Regions from separate parts of the Neobacillus sp. K501 genome, predicted to be linked through region 1. Evidence: a T-box and tRNA genes for the amino acid it is inferred to sense, from the RefSeq annotation. Region 1 holds a T-box; the other holds one or more tRNA genes.
The links. A T-box is a leader RNA that pairs with one kind of tRNA and senses whether it is charged. The one in region 1 lies ahead of argS (arginine--tRNA ligase), so its partner is inferred to be a tRNA-Arg.
Positions count from the first base shown of each region.

Region 2: it has a tRNA-Arg gene. The T-box ahead of argS (arginine--tRNA ligase) is inferred to sense a tRNA for this amino acid. The anticodon was not compared.

Region 1 is NZ_JBSLYA010000020.1:21,940-29,696, reverse strand. It holds gene ACWM35_RS24685 (nuclease-related domain-containing protein) at 1-272, opposite strand, end outside; gene ACWM35_RS24680 (MFS transporter) at 698-2,032, shown strand; T-box leader at 2,114-2,334, shown strand; gene ACWM35_RS24675 (sodium-dependent transporter) at 2,397-3,737, shown strand; gene ACWM35_RS24670 (small, acid-soluble spore protein, alpha/beta type) at 3,773-4,027, opposite strand; T-box leader at 4,130-4,338, shown strand; gene argS (arginine--tRNA ligase) at 4,387-6,081, shown strand; gene ACWM35_RS24660 (DinB family protein) at 6,158-6,625, shown strand; gene ACWM35_RS24655 (NupC/NupG family nucleoside CNT transporter) at 6,883-7,757, shown strand, end outside.
Region 2 is NZ_JBSLYA010000009.1:99,941-107,697, reverse strand. It holds gene ACWM35_RS19160 (phosphoglycerate kinase) at 1-1,164, opposite strand, end outside; gene gap (type I glyceraldehyde-3-phosphate dehydrogenase) at 1,308-2,315, opposite strand; gene ACWM35_RS19150 (sugar-binding transcriptional regulator) at 2,368-3,390, opposite strand; gene ACWM35_RS19145 (glutaredoxin family protein) at 3,524-3,781, opposite strand; gene rpoN (RNA polymerase factor sigma-54) at 3,794-5,122, opposite strand; tRNA gene ACWM35_RS19135 (tRNA-Arg) at 5,223-5,294, opposite strand; gene clpP (ATP-dependent Clp endopeptidase proteolytic subunit ClpP) at 5,498-6,100, shown strand; gene ACWM35_RS19125 (HPr family phosphocarrier protein) at 6,396-6,653, opposite strand; gene whiA (DNA-binding protein WhiA) at 6,681-7,631, opposite strand; gene ACWM35_RS19115 (gluconeogenesis factor YvcK family protein) at 7,666-7,757, opposite strand, start outside.

The DNA of each region.
Region 1 (7,757 bases):
AAGTTTTTTACTTCGAAGGGGATCAATAAGCGTTGCGTAATGAACAGGGAATCAATTTGAAATGTAGTATGGTCATTTTTTAGCAGAAGGTCATTTAATATGTAGAACTTCCCGTCAAGATGGGCTGTTTTGTGGTCAAACATAACCTCCCCTTCATAACCTTTCTTCAAATTTAAGTAATACTTTTGATCTTCGGCTGCCAATTCCATTCTCGTGTTTAAGGACCGAAGCATCATTAATTCATTAGATTCCACTCTTGTTTTGAATGGCATAGTCCACTCCCCTTCTCGGATTCCTCCCTTATTATAAAATAATTCAGCCTAGTCAATTGTGACAATTCAGAAAACAATTAACAATAACCTTCTTAGGATGTTAATAATTCCCTCTGTGACTCAGGAAATGGCCCAATATCCACATAAAATTTATCAAAAATGGATGGCACGTTTCTTTCTGAATGTGTTTCCTTTCGTCACAGCAAATTGTTTACCACTTATGTGTGTTATGAGAAAAACAAACTAGAACGAAACCCTTTATATGCTGATTCCTATAGCTAGAATTCTCTACATCCTCCCGTGTTTTCTCGTTTGGCAAATCGGAGTCAGGCATTATCGGTCTACTGGGTCTTAATCGAAGGCAATGAATATTTCCTCCTTCTCAAAAGGAAAAATATAAGTATCTTTTTGTTTGAAGAAAGGAAATGATGATGAAAAACGAAAATTATTGGAATCCGAATGATCAAGAATTTTGGGAGTCTGGAGGGAAAAAGGTAGCCAAACGAAATTTGTGGCTTTCGATTCCCAATTTATTAATCGCATTTAGTGTGTGGCAAATATGGTCGATTCTTTCACTCCGATTAATTGATGCGGGCTTTAATTATACAACAGACCAAGTGTTCACGCTCACGGCAATTCCTGCCTTAACAGGTGCTGTGATACGTGTCTTCTATTCCATAGGAGTTACGTATACGGGAGGGAAAACCTGGACGTTTCTGTCAACCATTATTCTGCTTATTCCTGTTATTGGTGTGGGGATTGCCCTGCAAAATCCTGATACACCATATACGACAATGGCGATACTTGCAGCACTTTGTGGTCTTGGTGGTGGAAATTTTGCTTCTTCGATGGCCGCGATTGGTCCCTTTTTTCCAAAAGCCAAGCAGGGATCTGCGCTAGGGATTAATGGCGGTTTGGGGAATCTTGGTGTCAGCGTTGCCCAGTTTCTAATTCCACTGGTAATCACTTTTCCGTTGTTTGGAGCCTTAGGTGGTGAAGCGCAAACCATTTCAAATGGCGCCAATGGAACAACTCAGCTTTGGGTGCAAAATGGTGCTTTGATATGGGTAATCCCGATCATTCTGTTCGCGCTTTTTGCATTGTTTGGTATGAACAATCTTCCTTTAGAGAAACCAAAATTGTCCCAGCAACTGAAGGTTTTTAAAAGAAAGCATATGTATTTAATCACAATTCTCTATATCATGTCATTTGGTTCCTTTATCGGCTACTCAGCAGCATTCCCTCTATTATTGAAGGGAGAGTTTCCTGAGATTAACGCATTACAGATAGTATTTATAGGCCCGTTACTAGGAGCCCTTGGACGTCCGATTGGGGGCTATCTTGCAGATAAATTCGGCGGGGCAAAAGTCTCGTTGATTGACATCGGGATCATGGTTCTCGGAGTTGCCGGGGTGTTGATTTTTATTAGTGATAATTCGCGGAATTTTCTTGGCTTTTTCCTTTCCTTCTTGTTACTTTTCGCCTCAGGAGGGATTGCCAATGGATCAATTTTTACAATGTTCCCCATCATTTTTGGACCAGTAGAAACGCCCGCAGCCATCGGTCTTGCCGCAGCAATAGGAGCCTTCGGCGGCTTCTTTATTCCAAAGATGTTTGGATGGTCGATTGAAAATACAGGAGATATTAGTCCTGCCCTTTACTTATTTATTGTCTACTATATTATTTGCGCCGCGATAATCTGGTTTTACTATGTAAGAGAGAATGCAGAAGTAAATGTGGATGAGTTAAGAACGCAATAAGGGGTTAACATTATTTTCCTAAAATATTTTTGTATACAAGCTCGTGATTTTAAGTTATTCTAAAAATTATAAAAATATTAAGTTAATGCGTTGATAGGATTTTAGTAGTCTTTTTATCCCTGTTTCAAGAGAGCTAGTGGTGGTGGAAACTAGTACATATAAAAAGATGAATTTCGTTCCTGGAGTATCTTTTTCGACCTTTGGAAGGGAAAGACGGTTTGTCTCGATAACGACAATCAAGTGGAGAATACGTAACTATGTTCTCAATTAGGGTGGTACCGCGATATCAAGTCGTCCCTGCATTTAGATGCAGGGGCGGCTTTTTTATTTCATCAAGAAACGCATTATGAAAGGAGTTAAGATTTTGAACAGTAAAGAACAGTGGTCATCAAAGATTGGTTTTATTTTGGCAGCAGCAGGGTCTGCAATAGGACTTGGGGCGATATGGAAGTTCCCTTACATCGCTGGAATAAGTGGAGGAGGAGCCTTCTTTTTTATCTTTATCCTGTTTACTTTGTTTTTGGGCCTACCATTACTCATGGCCGAATTTATTATTGGACGAAAAACACAAAAGAATGCCATCGAGGCCTATAAGGATATTGCTCCGAATGGAAAATGGCACTGGATTGGTTATTTAGGAATTGTCACCTGCTTTATTTTGCTATCTTTTTATAGTGTGGTTGGCGGTTGGATTATCAGTTACTTATGGAAGGCTGTTTCCGGACAATTGGGTGGGCTCGATCAGGCGCAATATGCGGAGTTATTCGGTGCAACCATCTCGAATCCATCTATTAGTGTATCAGCGCAGTTTATCTTCCTACTCTTAACCATTATTGTCGTTGCGAAAGGTGTTCAGCAAGGGATTGAAAAAACAAGTCAAATTATGATGCCGATATTATTCATCCTTTTTATCGTCCTGATTGTTCGGTCCTTGACGCTCGAAAACGCAATGGAGGGTGTCAGCTTTTTATTTAAGCCTGATTTCGGACAAATTACACCGGAAACGATTCTTTTTGCATTAGGACAATCGTTCTTCACGTTAAGTGTCGGTGTTTCCGTTATGGTTACGTACAGCTCATATCTATCAAAGGAAGAAAGTTTATTTCGCTCTGCCTTTTCGATCGTAGGATTAAATATCATCATTATTGTATTGGCAGGGCTGGCGATTTTCCCAGCGGTATTCTCCTTCGGTTTAAAACCAGATGCAGGTCCTGTTTTACTTTTCAATGTTCTGCCGAATGTATTTAATCAAATGGCGTTTGGGATGTTCTTTTTTGCCGCCTTCTTAATTCTATTTTTGTTTGCTGCCTTGACGTCAGCTTTTTCGATGCTAGAAATTATTGTATCTGTGATTTCGAAGGGTGACGATAAGAAGCGAGCAAAATGGTCCTGGATTATCGGAATCGCAATCTTTATTTTCGGTATTCCTTCTGCCCTTTCTTATGGAGTGTTAAGTGATGTTTTGATATTTGGGAAGTCGATCTTTGATGCTGCTGATTATTTGGTAAGTAATGTATTGATGCCGATTGGCGCGTTGCTCATTGCGATTTTTGTTCCAATGAAATTGAAGAAATCAGCTTTATATGAAGAGTTATCTTTAGGTGGAGGCTTTCCTTTAGCTTTATTCCGGATTTGGTTTTTCCTGATTCGTTATGTAGCACCAATTGCGATTTTGTTTGTCAGTTATCACGTGATAAAAGGTTAAATAAGGAGGGGACCCACAGAAAAGGTCCCCCTGATTTAACGATTTTTCATCATATTTTCCTGAGCCATTTTAACAAGCTCGCGGACCATACTGCCACCTAGGCGTCCGCCGACTTTGCCTGCTTGCTCTGAGGTGAGCTGTCCGTTGTAGCCTTTTTTCAATGGAACGCCGACTTCTGCAGCTGCTTCAAATTTGGCATTCTCCGGGCTCTGGGTATGGGCAACCTTTGCCTTTAGTTCATCTAATCCTCGTCTTGCTTCGGGAACGAGGATTTTATTCCTTCTCGCCATGAAATCCCTCCTTTACGGTTAGGATTTCCTCAATTGAAAAAATAATCAGCAATGACTAGATTAATCCTTTTTTATCCAGTATAATTACTGTTAATTAATGAGATAAAATCAATGAAAAAGAGAGTAGTTTTCTGGGAAGTCCAAGCGAGTCAGGGATAGTGGGAGCCTGATACGAAGCAGAAAATGAAGCGCACTTTTGAGATGCCCGCCTGAAATTAAGTAGGGTGTGCCGGAGAATTCTCCGTTAACAAATTTGAGCTGGTTCTGATGAACAAGTAGAGTGGTACCGCGAGTTAACTCTCGTCTCTTCCTATAGAGACGGGAGTTTTTTGTTTTTTAAAAAAAGGGAGGTCTAAAAAATGAACTTTAAAAAAGAGCTTGCCGAAATTTTATTTGAAATCCTTGATCAGGAAATGAAGGTTGAGGAACTAGAGCTATTCATTGAAAAACCTAAAAACCAAGCTCATGGGGATTTAGCTTTTCCGTGTTTCAGTTTAGCCAAGGTAAAAAGAAAATCACCTAACATAATTGCACAAGAACTAAGCGAAAAAATACAATCTCCAACCTTTGAGAAGATTGAAGTAATCGGAGCGTATCTTAATTTCTTCTTAAATAAAAAACTGGTTGCAGAACAAGTGATCAATGAAATTGTCACGAAAAAAGATCAGTATGGGGCATTGAATATTGGCCAGAACCGTAATGTCACCATTGACATGTCGTCCCCGAATATCGCGAAGCCATTTTCAATGGGACACTTGCGCTCAACAGTTATCGGTAACGCGCTTGCACGAATCGTAGAAAAATGTGGTTATACCCCAATTAAGATCAACCATCTTGGCGACTGGGGCACCCAATTTGGAAAGTTGATCACAGCCTATAAACTATGGGGCGATGCTGAGAAGGTAAAACAAAATCCGATAAAAGAATTGCTGACCCTGTATATTAAGTTTCATGAGGAAGCAGAACATGATCCACAGCTAGAAGATGAGGGCCGGAGCTGGTTTAAACGACTAGAGGATGGCGATGAGGAAGCCTTATCATTATGGCAATGGTTCCGTGATGAATCGTTAAAAGAATTCTCGAGCATCTATGAATTAATGGGTGTGGAATTTGATTCCTATAATGGTGAGGCCTTTTACAACGACAAAATGGACCGGGTCATCGACCTGCTTGAAGAGAAGCAATTGCTTGTGGAATCCGACCAGGCCCAGGTGGTGGAATTAACAGAGAAGGAACTGCCGCCATGTCTAATTAAGAAATCAGACGGTGCTACCTTGTATGCTACTCGTGACCTAGCAGCAGCACTATACCGTAAAGAAAATTATGACTTTGATTTATCTTTATATGTGGTCGGGCATGAACAAAGTCTTCATTTTAAACAGTTAATCGCGGTATTGGCAAAAATGGGCTATGCTTGGGCGGAGAAAATGGTTCACGTTCCCTTTGGGATGATGCTGAAAGATGGAAAGAAAATGTCGACCAGAAAAGGCAAAGTGGTTTTACTTGAGGAAGTATTAAGCGAATCGATTGCCATGGCTAGACATAATATTGAAGAGAAAAATCCAAACCTTTCGAACAAAGATGAAGTCGCGAAGCAGGTTGGAGTCGGAGCAGTCATGTTCCATGATTTAAAAAATTATCGGATGAATGATATCGAGTTTTCACTAGAGGAAATGCTGCGCTTCGAGGGAGAAACCGGTCCATATGTTCAATATAGCTATGCTCGTGCCTGCTCGATTTTACGAAAGGCGGAATGGAACTTAGAGACAGCAGTAAAAGACTATCCTATCTCATGGGAAAAAGAGTGGAAGGTTGTCAGCTTGTTAATGGAATTTACGAAGGCAACGAAGAAAGCCTTAGAGCAATATGATCCTTCGCAAATCGCAAAGTATATTGTTGACCTCGCCCAAGCATTCAATAAGTATTACGGAGAAGTGAAAATTCTTGAAGATAGTGCCGGGAAGCAGGCACGTTTAGCTCTTGTTTATTCCGTAACGGTTGTTTTAAAAGAAGGCTTACGATTATTGGGGATTGAAGCACCTGAGGAAATGTAATCTGATTATTCAAAAATGGCTGATTTTGATATACAATAATCTGGTACGAGTAGAAAAAAATGGGGAGGTTTACGAATTGAGCGAATTATTGTTTAAAAAGATTGAGCTGACAAGGGATTTCTTTCTGAAAAATATTGCTGGATTAGAGGAGGGAATCAGCGAAATACAGCCAGAGGGCTTTAACAACAATATTCATTGGCATATTGGCCATGTGTTGACAACAGCAGAGCAATTCATGTTCGGATTCCCAAAAAAATCAACAAATTTACCAGAAAACTATTTAGCGTTGTTTGGATCAGGAACAAAACCAGCTGATTGGCAAGGGGAAGTTCCATCTGTATCCGAATTAACCACTCAGTTAAAGGAACAATTGAATAGAATTAAAGAAATACCAGCTGATAGTTTTAGCGCAAAGCTGAAAACACCGTTCCTTGGTCAGGAAAGCTTTGGTGAACTCACTAACTTTGCGTTTATGCATGAGGCTCTCCATATGGGACAAATTAAAGCCATGAAGAGTGTTATTCAAGCGGTTCAAGCAAAATAATCAAATATATAATGAAGTTTTTTACTTAGAGATTAGCGATGCTAATCTCTTTTTTTTGACTAATGAAAATGGCGTTGGTGAAAATAATATGGAAAAATAGCGAAAAGCCTGAATAATGCTACTTATCCTGGATTCATTGACACACAAATGGAGGAATTTTATAATCAACTTTGTGTTTGAAAACGCTGTCGATATTTGTCGGAAAATATAAAAATATCATCTTTGTGAATGGACAACTAGAAAAGGAGAGGAAAGGTTTGAAATATATTTTATTTGTGGCAGCATTAGTCGTCATCTTTTTGCTTGCCTTTATCGTTAGTAACAATAAAAAAGGGATAAAAATGAAACCGCTTATCACCATGCTGTTGTTACAGCTTGTTTTTGCGTTCGTACTGCTTAATACGGAAATTGGATTCGTTATTATTAAAGCGATTTCTGGGTTGTTTGATCATTTACTAAGCTATGCAGCAGAAGGAATAAACTTTGTCTTCGGCGGAATGGCAAACGAAGGAACAGGACCATTTTTTATCAATGTACTTCTTCCAATTGTCTTTATTTCTGTCCTGATTGGGATTGCTCAATATATCAAAGTCTTACCGATTATTATTCGCTTTCTTGGGATTGTCTTAAGTAAGGTAAATGGCTTAGGAAAGTTAGAATCCTATAATGCCGTTGCATCTGCTGTTTTTGGTCAATCTGAAGTGTTTATCTCTGTAAAAAAACAACTTCCGTTTATTCCTAAACATCGACTTTATACTTTATGTACTTCAGCCATGTCAACGGTTTCTGCCTCCATCCTCGGAGCCTATATGACGATGATTGATCCGAAATATGTTATTACCGCACTTGTATTGAACTTATTTGGCGGATTTATGATTGCCAATGTGATTAACCCATATGAGGTATCCGAAGAAGAAGATATCATTGATATTCAAGAAGCTGAAAAGCAAACTTTCTTTGAGGTTTTAGGTGAATACATTCTCGATGGGTTTAAGGTTGCGATTATTGTTGGAGCGATGCTTATCGGTTTTGTTGCGTTAATCAGCATGATTAACCATGTGTTTGAAGCCATTTTCGGAATCAGCTTTCAAATGGTTCTTGGTTACGTTTTTGCTCCATTTGCATTTATTAT
Region 2 (7,757 bases), on a different contig from region 1:
TACGCCTGGAAGTGCTTTACCTTCCATGAACTCTAATGATGCTCCGCCACCTGTTGAGATATGGCTCATTTTATCTGCTAAATTGAACTTTTCTACTGCTGCTGCAGAATCTCCGCCGCCAATTACCGAATATGTATCATTTGATTCAGCAAGCGCTTCGGCAATAGCTTTTGTACCATTAGCAAATTTATCGATTTCAAATACTCCCATTGGTCCATTCCAGATAACCAACTTCGATTTTTGAATCACGTCACGATAAATCTCTGCCGTTTTCGGTCCAATATCAAGCGCTTCCCAGTCAGCTGGAATTTCGTTAATTGCTACTGCCTTAGAGTTAGCATCTGCAGAGAAATCATCTGCCACAATCGCATCAACTGGCACATAGAAATTAACTCCCTTTTCTTTTGCCTTTTCCATGAACGATTTCGCCAAGTCAATTTTATCCGCTTCAAGCAGTGACTTACCAATTTCATGTCCTTGTGCTTTAACAAATGTATAAGCAAGACCGCCGCCGATGATCAAGTTGTCTACTTTTTCTAGTAGATTTTCAATTACACCGATTTTGTCTTTTACTTTCGCACCACCAATGATGGCCGTAAACGGACGCTCTGGATTGGATAGAGCTTTACCTAATACATCCAATTCTTTTTCCATTAAAAGACCTGACACAGCAGGAAGATGGTGAGCAATACCTTCCGTTGAAGCATGCGCACGGTGCGCTGCTCCGAAAGCATCGTTAACATATACATCAGCCAGCTCAGCAAATGCTTTAGCAAGTTCTGAATCGTTCTTTTCTTCGCCTGGGTAAAAACGAACATTTTCTAATAGAAGGACATCGCCTTCACTCATTGATTCAATTAGTGCGTTAACAGAATCTCCATACGCTTCATCCGCTTTTTTCACTTCTTTACCAAGGAGTTCAGAAAGCTTTACACCAACTGGAGTTAAACGCATTTCCTCAACCACTTTACCTTTTGGACGTCCAAAATGACTTGCTAAAATTACTTTTGCACCCTGATCGATTAAGTATTGAATGGTAGGAAGTGCAGCGCGAATTCTTGTTTCATCCGTAATTTTCCCATCCTGCATTGGAACGTTAAAATCCACACGGCAAAAAACGCGTTTTCCTTTAACATCAACATCTTTTAATGATTTCTTATTCATGTGACGAGCCTCCTAAATGTAGATAAAACTCAAAAAAAAGGAGAGGGGGAATCTTCCCCGCTCCCCTTTTCAACACCAATTATCATTATAGCGGTCCGATGGTAAATTTGCCAATCGTGTCCAAATGATAATGAATATTAGGATTAAAGTCCTTTTGAAGCGATGTAATCAACAAGGTCAACTACACGGTTAGAGTAACCAACTTCGTTATCGTACCAAGATAATACTTTTACCATGTTGCCTTCCATAACCATTGTTGATAAAGCATCGATTGTAGAAGATGCTGTGCTGCCATTGTAGTCGCTAGACACTAATGGAAGTTCAGTATATTCTAAAATTCCTTTTAATGGACCTTCAGCCGCTGCTTTTAATGCTGCATTGATTTCTTCAGCAGTTACATTCTTTTCTAATTCAGCAACTAAGTCAACTACAGAAACGTTTGGAGTTGGAACACGCATTGCCATACCGTTTAACTTACCTTTAAGTTCAGGAAGAACTAGAGAAACTGCTTTCGCTGCACCAGTAGAAGTAGGGATCATGTTTTCTGCTGCTGCACGTGCACGACGGTAGTCCTTATGTGGTAAGTCAAGGATTTGTTGGTCGTTTGTATATGAGTGAACAGTTGTCATCATACCGCGTCTAATTCCGAAGTTGTCGTTAAGAACTTTTGCAAACGGTGCAAGACAGTTTGTTGTACAAGATGCGTTAGATAATACATGGTGGTTAGCTGCATCGTACTTATCTTCGTTAACACCCATAACAATTGTGATATCTTCGTTTGATGCTGGAGCAGAAATGATAACCTTTTTAGCTCCTGCTTCAAGGTGTTTCGCTGCATCTTCACGCTTTGTGAAACGGCCAGTTGATTCAACAACTACCTCAACACCAAGGTCGCCCCATCCAAGTTGAGCTGGATCGCGCTCAGCAAGAACTTTTACTTTAAAATCGCCAACAACTAAATATTCACCATCAACCTTAACGTCCTCTTGAAGAGTTCCGTGAACAGTATCATATTTAAGTAGATGTGCAAGCATATTTGCATCTGTTAAATCGTTAATTGCAACAATTTCCACATTTGAACTATTTAATGCCGCGCGGAATACGTTACGGCCAATACGACCAAATCCGTTAATACCAACTTTTACTGTCATAATAAATTTCCTCCTTGTTTTCAAAAAAAGGTTATTTTTATTTAAAAAGGTTTTACCCTTTTAGTAACTTTCTTGCTGCGCCTTCATCGGTGATCAAAATGGTTGATGCGGGTGCTTGTTTCATATAAGCTCGAATTGCTTTTGCTTTAGAATGACCACCTGCTACAGCGATCACATTCGGAATCTGCTCAAGGTCCTCCAATTGAAGTCCAATGGTTAGTACCTTGTGGACAATATCGCCTTCTTCATTAAAATAGTAACCAAAAGCCTCACCTACTGCATGATCTTCCTCTAACTTTTGCAGGATCTCTGGCCGTGATTTCCTTCTTTCAGCCATTGTAATAGCATCCCCAATTCCATGAAGAACCATGCTTGCCGATTTGATCAAGCTTAATACCTCATGAATGTCAGGCTCTTTAATTAGAGACTGATAAATCTCTGTACTAACCTGATCAGGAACATAAAAAACTCGATGTTTAGAATGGGTGTTTTTCGACATAATCGAGCTAATAGTATTTGCTTGATTATGTACATCTTCGCCAATTCCACCACGTGCTGGTACAAAGAGTAATTCTTTTTTACCAAGTTCAGGTGTGAGCTCTTCAGCGACAGCTGCCATCGTGGAACCGCCAGTTACAGCAATAATATTTTTCCCTGTCAGATATTTTTTCATGCAAAGCGCACTTGCCTTACCAAGTTCGTTTTTTACCATCGGGGATTCATCACTATCACCGGAAACAATCACAACCTTACGAATACCCAGGCGGTGTTTCAATTCCAGCTCCATCACGTCAATGCCCTTTAACTCCCGGATTAAACCTTCCAAATCCTCAAGCAAATACTTCCCTTCGGATGTTAAACTCATTCCAATATTATTGATGTAAATGAGGTTTTGATCCTTTAAAAAGTCAACCTCGCTTCTGAGAACCCGTTCAGTCAATCCAAGGCTAGCAGCAAGACTCCTTCTGCCAACAGGCTGCATAAATCCGATATGCCTTAGGATAGAATATCGTTTATGTAACACTTGAAGGAGATCAGGTAATAATCTTTTTTGGATATCAATAAATGATTGCATGATTCCATGCTCCTTTTATAATATGCAGTTGGTCACAAAATGTCCACCCTAGACAAATTATGTCCCACCTTCGCTAAAAAAAATCACCCCTGCTACAATTTTTATTTTAACAGGAGTAAAAACCTATTTCAACTTATATGTTTTCGATTTTTTCTTGTAAACGGTTACTTATGTCCAATTTGTTAATAATTCCAAAAGCAACCTCTTCCCCATCGATATGAACCACTGGGATCATGATTCCATAAAGCTCCGTTAATTCATCACTTTGTTCAATATCGATTTCTTCCAGTGTAAAATCCCACTGTTGTTTTAACTCTAAGATTGAGTTCTTTGCCTTATCGCATAATGAGCAGCGATTTCTTGTATATAACGTGATTATTGGCTGAGACATCGTTTATTCCTTTCAATCAAACCGTTTTCTTTTTGAAGAAGATGGGATACCAAGCTGATCACGATATTTAGCAACCGTCCGCCTCGAAATCACCATTCCTTCACTTGTCTTTAATCGTTCGACAATTTCCTGATCTGATAATGGGCTTTGTTTATTTTCATTTTTAATTAAGCTCGCAATCGTATTCTTCACCTGACTTGAAGAAGTATTTTCATTTGCTGTCGTTTGAATCGTACTTGTAAAAAAGGATTTTAATGCGAATGTGCCAATTGGCGTTTGGACATATTTATCTTTCACGGCACGGCTAACGGTTGATTCATGTATTTCCAACTCGACGGCAATTTCCTTCATTGTCATTGGCGCTAAATATTTCGGCCCTTTATAAAAAAACTCAGGCTGCTTATCAACTATTTTCGAAACAACCCTAATAAGAGTTTCTTTTCTTTGTTCAATACTTTTCATAATCCACTGATAATCTTGTACTTTCTCCTGCAAAAAACGGCCAGTTTGCTGGTCTTTGCTAGTGGTAAATTGACGATAATACTGATCATTAAAGTGAAGCTTCGGTAAAAAATCATCACAAATTCGAACGATTAGTCCTTCCTCAGACCGTTCAACAATCGCATCTGGAGTAATGTACGACGTATCTTCATGCGTAAATAACGCACCTGGACGAGGATTTAATCGCTGCATTCGATCAAAAACTTCTTGAATTTCCTTTAACGACACCTGAAGCTCCTTGGCAATCGACTTCCATTTCTTTTCGGCAAAGGGAATAAAGTAATCCGTAAGAATCGTTATCGCTAAACCATTCGCCAGATTTTCGCGTTCCACTTGGATTAATAAGCATTCCTGTAGATTTCGAGCCCCTATCCCTGCTGGTTCTAACGTTTGAATAACAATAATACAATCCTCCACTAAATCCACCGATACACCTAATCTAGCAGATATTTCATCCGAATGACAAACTAAGTAACCGTTTTCATCCAGATTATCAATTAAATGCCTGATAACCCTTAGTTGCTCATCTGAAAAACTATTGATTTTTAGCTGACTGATTAAATGCTCCTCAAACGTGGCTGACTTTGCCGCTATCTGCTCAATCCACTCATTTTCCGTTTTTGTCTGTTTTCTCCCCCGACGATTACGATCAATTAACGGGTTAATGGGTTTAATATTTTTATTTTCGACCTGCAATAGGGGATTTTCAAGCGCTTTATTTTCCAGAAAAGAAGTCAACTCTTGAGTAGAATACTGTAAAAGTGCAATCGCCTGCGTCAGCTCCTGAGTCATGACTAACTTTAACGTTTGCTGCTGCCATAAACCTGCTTTTAATTCCATTCTCCAATCCCCCCTTGCTCTATTTTACATGATAGAAGTGAATTGGTGTATGGTAAAAAATAAAAACCCCCTGTTACTTTGAACAGAGGGTTTTAGATGACGCGCTCGGAGGGAATCGAACCCCCATTTTAAGAACCGGAATCTTACGTGCTATCCGTTGCACCACGAGCGCATATATCGTATGCGACTTTAATATTATATGATAGTTTAAGAATCTTTGCAAGAGCGTTTACGTTTTAAAATCATTCCATTTGGTTATGATGATGAAGGGAAAGTTGTCGAACAAATTTAAAACGAAATGTTTGACCTTAATTGACCATCAGTGTATCATTAACTATACATATTAAATCTTTCATACCTTAAGGAGGAAGAAAAATGAATTTGATCCCTACAGTCATCGAACAAACAAACCGGGGCGAGCGTGCCTATGACATTTATTCACGTTTGTTAAAAGACCGCATCATCATGCTAGGCAGTGCGATTGACGATAATGTAGCTAACTCGATTGTAGCCCAATTACTTTTCCTTGAAGCGGAAAATCCAGAAAAGGATATTACCCTTTATATCAACAGCCCTGGCGGAAGCATTACAGCTGGAATGGCCATTTATGATACTATGCAATATATTAAACCTCAAGTATCTACTGTTTGTATCGGTATGGCTGCTTCTATGGGAGCATTCTTACTAGCAGCTGGTGAAAAAGGAAAGCGCTTTGCCCTTCCAAACGCCGAAGTTATGATTCATCAGCCACTTGGCGGTGCACAAGGACAGGCAACTGAAATTGAAATTGCAGCTAAACGCATTTTATTCCTTCGTGAAAAATTAAACGGTATCTTAGCTGAACGTACTGGTCAACCACTAGAAGTAATCTCAAAAGATACAGACCGCGATAATTTTATGACTGCGGAACGGGCTAAAGAATATGGTCTCATCGACACCATCATCTCACGTAACAATCTTGAAGAAAAGAAAAAATAATTAGAAGTTTAGAGCAGCCGGTTAAAATCCGGCTGTTTTTTATTTAAATTCAGCAGCCGTTCAAAATCTTTAACACCAGACCTTCTGCTGTGACCGGATTACCTCTCATTTTCATATTTCGGGCACTCCAGCCCTTCTGCTGTGACCGGACTACCTCTCTTTTTCACATTTCGGTAACTCCAGCCCTTCTGCTGTGACCGGACTACCTCTCTTTTTCATATTTCAGTCACTCCAGCCCGTCCTGCTGTGACTATTGAAAATAAAAAGGTTTGGCGATTTAAGCCAAACCCTCATATTAATTGTCCTTTTGAACAAAATCAGACAATGCTGCGATGGCATTTTCCTCATCATCACCGACTGCGATAATATTAACAGCGACTCCTGAGCCGATTGCCAAACTCATTAACCCCATAATACTTTTTGCGTTGACTTTTTTCCCGTCCTTCTCAAGAAAAATATCAGCTGAAAATCGATTTGCTTCCTGTACAAATAATGCAGCAGGGCGTGCTTGAAGACCTGTTTTCAACTTTACTTCTACCTGTTTCTCCACCATCACATAATCCTCCTATAAGTATCTTTTCTATTTTCTTGTAACTATTTCACCCATACGTAATTTCTCTGCGATTTCATCAATTTTTCTTAATCGATGATTAATCCCTGACTTACTAATCGTCCCACCGGATACCATCTCTCCTAGTTCCTTCAGTGTTACATCGGTATAATTCAATCGAAGTTCGGCAATTTCTCTTAATTTATCAGGTAAAATCTGCAGACCAACAGTGTCATTAATATAACGAATGTTTTCAACCTGCCTGATTGAGGCACCAATTGTTTTATTTAAGTTCGCTGTTTCACAATTAACGAGTCGATTAACAGAATTTCGCATATCTCGTACAATTCGAACATCCTCGAACCGCAACAGGGCATTGACAGCTCCTATAATATTAAGAAATTCGGTAATCTTCTCCGCTTCTTTTAAGTAAGTAATATAGCCCTTTTTCCGCTCAAGCGTTTTACTATTCAGGCCAAATGTATTCATTAATTCGCATAAAGAATCATTATGTTCTTTATAAAGCGAAGCAATTTCCAAATGATAAGAGGATGTTTCTGGATTATTCACAGAACCTCCTGCTAAAAAGGCACCACGCAAATAAGAACGCTTACAACATTTCTTCTTTATCAAATCACTTGAAATATCATGGATGAAGGTAAATCCTTCACCAAGGATTTTCATATCCTCGAGAATTTCCTTTGCTTGCTGTGACAAACGTACTATATAAACATTGTTCTTTTTTAATCTCATTTTCTTTCGAACAAGCAGTTCAACGGATACGTCATAGCATTTTTTAATTAACGTATAAATTCGACGGGCAATGGCTGCATTTTCCGTTTGAATATCTACAATTAACTTACGGTTGGAAAAGGAAAGAGAACCATTCATCCTAATAAGGGCGGAGAGCTCTGAGTGAATACAGCATGATTTCACGTCTAAATTCGTCAATTCTTTTTTCGTTTCCGAAGCGAAAGACATCCCTTCACCCCCTTATATAATATAACTCCTATTATTACGCTTCATATCGCTTTTTGGTTTCATCAATTAGCAAATTGTATAATATTTTTGCCACCTTTTTTGGATCATGTCTTAGTGCGCCGTTTT